Regions from separate parts of the Rothia sp. HMSC069C03 genome, predicted to be linked through region 2. Evidence: predicted binding sites of a transcription regulator. Region 2 holds the regulator's gene; the other holds the start of a gene.
What was found. Region 2 encodes HspR, which represses chaperone genes until heat shock. Its sites were predicted from a motif close to AAGTTGAGTCNNNNNGACTCAACTT; they were not measured.
Positions count from the first base shown of each region.

Region 1: the regulator HspR is predicted to act here: its motif matches at 1,477-1,501, upstream of clpB (ATP-dependent chaperone ClpB).

Region 1 is NZ_KZ627123.1:9,214-12,624, reverse strand. Features, by position in the region: gene HMPREF2779_RS00750 (HAD family hydrolase) at 1-585, opposite strand, end outside; gene HMPREF2779_RS00745 (NAD(P)-dependent oxidoreductase) at 604-1,287, opposite strand; gene clpB (ATP-dependent chaperone ClpB) at 1,554-3,411, shown strand, end outside.
Region 2 is NZ_KZ627135.1:47,661-51,071, forward strand. Features, by position in the region: gene HMPREF2779_RS02355 (nucleotide exchange factor GrpE) at 1-295, shown strand, start outside; gene HMPREF2779_RS02360 (DnaJ domain-containing protein) at 638-1,630, shown strand; gene HMPREF2779_RS02365 (heat shock protein transcriptional repressor HspR) at 1,634-2,140, shown strand; gene trmB (tRNA (guanosine(46)-N7)-methyltransferase TrmB) at 2,421-3,227, opposite strand.

The DNA.
Region 1 (3,411 bases), on a different contig from region 2:
AACCTCCAGCTCGCCCGGCACAACAATGACGCGCATGCCCGCCGCGGTTGCACTGCGCACGCCCGAAGGGGAATCTTCGAGAGTCACGCACTGGGTCGGGTCAACGCCCAGACGTTCCGCCGCCAAAAGATAGGGCTGCGGGTCCGGCTTGGGGTTGGTGGTCTCATCGTTGCCAATAATTACCGAGAACGTGCCCTCGGGTGCCGCATTCGCGGTGCGGCGAGCCACGGAGGTGGTCGCGTTCGTGACGATGGCGGCCGGAATCTGCGCATCGTGAACCTCCGAGAGGAAACGCTCAATGCCGGGCAGGAACTCGACTCGCTGCTGCGCCAGGGTTTCGTGCACCTTTGCCACCAGTAGGTCATTAATCTCCTCGTCTGGCAGGTTCACGCCGCGCTCGCGTAGGCGATCCAAGGTGAACTGCATGGACAGGCCCAGGCAATCGAGGGTGTCCTGCTCGGTCCAGGTGCCGCCAAATTCTGCGGTGAGAGCAACCTTTGCGGCAGCCCATACGGGTTCGGTGTCGACGAGGGTTCCGTCGTGGTCGAAGAGAATTGCGGCGGGGAAGGTGTTCGTAGTCGTCATGTCATTAAGCCTACCGGTTTATTTCTGGGGTGAGCGTAGGGTAACGTCCCCAATCGTCACCAAAAAATCTGTGCTCGCATTCTGGGGGTTCTTGGCGATAGTGAGTAGCGCATCGGCGACGTCTTCACGGGCAATCGTCGGAATGCCCGGAGTTCGCTCGACACTCGCCATGTCAAACACCTTCACTCCGCCCTTACCGGGATTGTCGGTCAGCCTGCCCGGATGCGCACGCGAAATATGCGGCTGATATTCGGCGACCAGGGCGTCCGCCTTAACCTTGTCGGTGAAAATGCCGCGCATGATGACCTTGCACACCAGGCGCATGGGCAGGGATGCGGTCCGTACCGTATCGCCCACACCGTAGGCGCTCATCAGAACGCAATGCTTCACGCCTGCGCCCGTGACCGCCTCCATGATGAGGGGCAGGCGCTCCTGCATGAACGTGGAGGAGAGAAATTCTCGCACCGTGGCTTTCTGACCCAGGATGCTGACCATCACGTCTTGCCCGGAGGATGCTGCGGCGAGCTGTTCGGCATCATCCAGGGCTCCCGGAACAATAGTGAGATTTTGGTGCGCTCCCAAAAGTGTTAGCGCCTTGTTGGGGTTGCGCACGTAGGTGGTGACCGTGTGCCCCTCCGCTAGGGCTTTGCGGGTGAAGAGGTAACCGGTGCGGCCGGTTGCACCTAGAACCAGTATTTTCATGTGGGTCCCCATTCGTGACTGTGATTGTTGTGGGAGCCCGCAAGCGCCCAGCCTCGCAAGTACCCAGTCCGGTCAGTATAGCAATGCGGTTTTGACCGGGGCTTTTGTTCGGGGCTTTTGTTCGGGTGGCAGGGGGTGTGAGGTGGGGCAAAAAATACGAAAATTTTTTTGCAGGAGGCTTGCGAAACATAATTGAGTGGAGTAGACTCAAGTTATGTAATGCAGGGGCGCATAGGATAAGCCCCTCGAAATACGAAAGGAACGTCATGGACAACAAGTTCACCACCAAGAGTCAAGAAGTCATCTCGGCGGCAAATACTAATGCTCAAACCGCCGGTAACCCCACTATTGAAACCTCGCACATCCTCAAGGCCCTAATGGACCAGCGCGAAGGCGTCGCCGTAGCAGTCCTCAAGGCTGCAGGTCTGGATGTGGACGCTATCTCCGAGGCGGCATCCGCTGAAATCAAGAAGCTGCCGAAGGCATCCGGCGCTTCCGTGCAGAATGCCTCCCTCAGCCGTGCCGCGCTTTCCGCTCTGCAGGCGGCACAGACCCGCGCCCAGGGCTTCGGTGACAGCTACGTCTCCACCGAAATGATTCTGCTCGGCATCGCCAGCGGAACCGATAGCACCGCAACCGCAATGCACAAGATCGGCGCTACCGCAGAGCTCATCGCACAGACCATTCCCAACGTCCGAGGAGACCGCACCGTGGACACCCCCGACCCCGAAGGCACCTTCCAGGCGCTCGAAAAGTACGGCACCGACCTGACCGCCATTGCCCGCGCAGGCAAGCTTGACCCGGTCATCGGCCGTGACTCTGAGATTCGCCGCGTCGTGCAGGTGCTTTCCCGCCGCACCAAGAACAACCCCGTTCTGATTGGTGAGCCCGGCGTCGGTAAGACCGCCGTCGTGGAAGGCCTGGCACAGCGCATGGTTTCTGGCGACGTGCCCGAATCCCTGCGCGGCAAGACCCTCATCAGCCTGGACCTGGGCTCCATGGTCGCAGGCGCAAAGTACCGCGGTGAATTCGAGGAGCGCCTGAAGGCAGTCCTCGAAGAAATCAAGAAATCCGAGGGCCAGATCGTGACCTTCATCGACGAGATTCACACCGTCGTCGGTGCTGGCGCATCCGAAGGCTCCATGGACGCAGGCAACATGCTCAAGCCCATGCTTGCCCGTGGCGAGTTGCGCCTGATCGGTGCAACCACCCTGGATGAGTACCGCGAGAACATCGAGAAGGACCCCGCACTGGAGCGCCGCTTCCAGCAGGTGTACGTGGGCGAGCCCAGCGTAGATGACACCATCGGTATTCTGCGTGGCCTGAAGGAACGCTACGAGGCACACCACAAGGTGCAGATTGCTGACTCCGCGCTGGTTGCCGCAGCAACCCTGTCCAACCGCTACATTCCCTCCCGTCAGCTGCCGGACAAGGCAATTGACCTGATTGACGAGGCAGCATCCCGCCTGCGCATGGAAATTGACTCCGCACCGGAGGAAATCGACCAGCTGCGCCGCGCCGTGGACCGCCTCACCATGGAGGAACTAGCACTTGCCGGCGAAACCGACCCCGCATCCGTGGAGCGTCTGGAAGCGCTGCGCAAGGACATGGCTGACAAGAAGGAACAGCTCGACGCCCTCAACGCTCGTTGGGAGGCCGAGAAGGCTAGCCTGAACCGCGTGGGTGACCTCAAGACTGAGATTGACGAGCTGCGTTCCCGCGCAGAGGTGGCACAGCGTGAAGGCAACCTCGCCGAGGCATCCCGCCTGCTCTACGGCGAAATTCCCGCAAAGCAGGCTGAGCTGGAAGAAGCACAGCGCGCCGAGGACAACGCCAAGAACGAATCCATGGTCTCCGAAGAGGTCACCGCGGACGATATTGCCGAGGTGATTTCCTCCTGGACCGGTATTCCTGCAGGTCGCATGATGCAGGGTGAGTCCGAGAAGCTGCTCGAAATGGAGAAGCGCATCGGCGCCCGCCTGATCGGTCAGGAAGACGCAGTGGTAGCTGTCTCTGACGCTGTCCGCCGCGCCCGTGCCGGCATCTCCGACCCGAACCGCCCGATTGGTTCCTTCCTGTTCCTTGGCCCGACTGGTGTTGGTAAGACCGAGCTGGCTAAGGCAC
Region 2 (3,411 bases):
CGGTGCACTGCTGCCGGTGCTCGACGACATTGACGCCGCACGCAAGCACGGCGACCTGCAGGACGGTCCCTTCGCCTCCATCGCTGCGAAGCTCGAAGAGCTGCTCAGCAAGCAGGGCGTGGAGCGCTTCGGTGAAGTAGGCGACGCCTTCGACCCGAACATCCACGAAGCTGTACTGCAGCAGCCCACCGACGAGGTGGCTGAGGATCATGTCTCCATGGTTCTGCGTTACGGCTACCGCGTGAACGACCGTGTGGTTCGTACCGCTCAGGTGGCTGTGGCTGTCGCACCGTAAGGTGGTCGGCTCAGCAATGGCTGAATAACTAACGACGGGCGGGTGCTCTCCCTAGTGGGGAGTGCCCGCCCTGTTGTTTGCCAGGGTTATTTATCCGGGCTGTTCTGCCTGGCGCGCCTGATCTGCCGGGGCTGCTTTACCCGGTTGTTGGCGCGGGTTTTGGCTCGTAGCAGTGGCGGTTAAAAGGCTTGTAGGGGCGCTATTTTTTGGGCTCAGCCCTTTCAAAATTGAGTCAAGTAGACTAAACTTTTATATAGAGCATTAAGACAAGCACGCGGTGCCCCTGCAAGCCGTCCCGTAACCGAGGAGGGCGGCGCATCACCGCAGAAGGAGAAACACAACATGGCAAGTGAAAACTGGCTAACCGACGACTTTTATAAGGCACTGGGTGTCAGCGAAGACGCAAGCGAAAGCGACATCAAGAAGGCATACCGCAAGCTCTCCCGCAAGTACCACCCGGACCTGAACCCCGGCGACGCTGCAGCAGAGAAGAAATTCAAGGAAATCTCGGAAGCATATGACGTGCTCTCCGACAAGAAGCAGCGCGAAGAGTACGACCAGATCCGCCGCTACGGTGCTGCAGGCATGAGCGGATTCGGCGGAGGTGGCTTCGGCGGTGGCAGCTACACCGGGTACCCCGGCGCGGATGCATTCGGCGGCTTCAGCAACGGCGGCGCAGGCATCAATATTGACGACCTGCTAGGCGGCCTCTTCAGCGGTAGCGCCGGCGGCTCCCGACGCTCCGCAGGCTTCACGAGCGCCGACTTTGGCGGCATGGGCGGCGGCGGTTTCGGCAGTGCACAGCACGCGGCACCCGAAGAAAGCACTACCAGCACCCGCATCAGCCTCGTCCAGGCATACACCGGTGCGACCGTGACCGTGTTCCTGCCGGATGGCTCCCACACCGAGGCACGCATTCCCGCAGGCATTAAGGACGGTCAGAAGGTCCGCCTGCGCGGCAAGGGCCTGCGCGGCGGCGACCTGAAGGTCACCGTGCGCGTCTCCGATGACTCCCTGTACTCCCGCGAGGGCAACAACCTGATTTTGCGTGCACCCGTCACCCTCGCCGAGGCTGTCGACGGCGCAGTGATTGAGGTGCCCCTGCCCGACGCATCCACCGTGAAGCTGCGCCTGGCACCCGGACAGGTCGGCCGCCGACTGCGCGCTAAGGGCCGCGGCTTCAAGGCTAAGGGCGGCGACGGCGACCTGCTGGTCATCCCGGAGATTGTGCTGCCCGCCGAGTTGAGCGCAGAGGCGCAGGAAGCATTCGATAAGTTCGTAAAACTGGCACCGCAGGAGAACCCGCGTAAGGATCTGTTGAAGAAGGCTGAGTAAACCATGGCATCTCGAGAATCATCATCTAAGTCCCGTAGCGGCAAGCCGTTGCACAGCGTGGACCTGCCGGTTTTCGTGATTTCTGTGGCGGCTGAGCTGGCGGGCATGCACCCGCAGACCCTGCGACAGTACGACCGCATCGGTCTGGTCCAGCCTTCGCGTGCACCCGGTAAGGCGCGCCGCTATTCGCAACGTGACGTAAACCGTCTGCAGCAGATTCAGCAGCTCTCGCAGGAGGGCGTCTCCCTGGAGGGTATTCGCCGCATTATTGAGCTGGAGTCCCTCGTGGAGGCGCAACAGGAGCAGATTGCGGCGCTGCAGCGTCAAGTTGAGGATGCGAAGGTGAAGCTGGGCCTGGCGGAGCGCGTGTTCGCTGCCGGTACCAGTGGCGACGTGGTGCATATTGCCCGCGGTACCCGCCCGGCGCCTCGTCAGCGTTCTTCGGCTGTGGTGTTGTACCGTCAGCGGCACCAGTCGGCTACGGCGGATGATACGAAGCCGCAGCGCTAAACCGGCTAAACCCGCTACACTGGGAGAAACGGTTCGGCTGTTCTAGCTCGCTTCTAGTTCATTTGAGCTGGTCAGCCGCCCATATAGACTTGTGCGTCTTTGTGTCATACGCCGCGAGGTAGGGTAGACCCCCGCCCCGTATGCACTTGGACCCACGCACAAGGAGGTGAGGCTCCCCGAATATTCGGGGAGCCTCACCTGCTTTAACGTATGCACTTTGCGCGGTGGCGGGAAACCACCTGGCGGTAACTGGAGCTGCTCCGCTTACTTGCAGCGGTGCTTACTTGCGGCGGTAGGTCAGATCGTGCGCGCGGCGGCCCGCCTCCTGAGCCTTACGCTCAAAGCTGGTGAGGGTACGACCCTCCCAACGCGGAGCCCAACCACCCTGCGGATCCTCCTCGGTCGCACCGGCGCCGGGGTTCACGTTCTCAAAGTCGGGGTGCGCCTCTAGAACCTCACGCATGACCAGGGCGTACTCCTCCCAGTCAGTCGCTAGACGCCAAATGCCGCCGGGCTTGAGCACGCGCGCAACCTTATCAGCGAACGCCGGGGACACCAGGCGACGCTTGTGGTGGCGGGACTTGTGCCAGGGATCCGGGAAGAACACCCACAGCTCGTCCACGGAGTTCTCCTCAAGCATGTTGTCGAGCAGTTCGGGTGCGTTCGCCTGAGCCACACGCACGTTCTCCACGCCGGCGTTGCCCATCTTCAGCAGCAGGTCCGCAATGCCGGGGGTGTACACCTCAACGGCGAGGAAGTTCGCCTCGGGCACCTCAGCTGCGCGGTGCACAATCGCCTCGCCCAGACCGGAACCGATCTCGACGACCTGGTACGCCTCACGGCCGTAAATCTTGACCGGGTCGAAGGTCGCCTCAGGCGCGACGGAGGTGTCGGTGCGCAGGCGCGGAATGTCCAGCACGTGGGTGGGGGAGTAGGTGTCCCACGCCTTCTGACGGCGTGCGGTGAGGCGGTCACCGCGGCGGACGAAGGAGTAGGGCTGGCGGAAGAACTCCTCGGGAACCGGCTTCATGGCCTTTTCTTCGGTGGATTCGGGTGCCTGGCTAGGCTGCGTGTTCTCAGTAGACATACCTAAAAGAATAGCGTAGCGCCGCTATACCGTGCGGTTTCGCAGTGTGCGGGGCTGGCGTGACGCTGAACTAGCCGGGCGTGAAACTGAACTAGCCGGGCGTGAGACTGAACTAGCCGGGCGTATGCCGGTCTGAGAAACATAGAAATTTAGCCTGCATACAAAAGTGCGGCGGGAACGAATA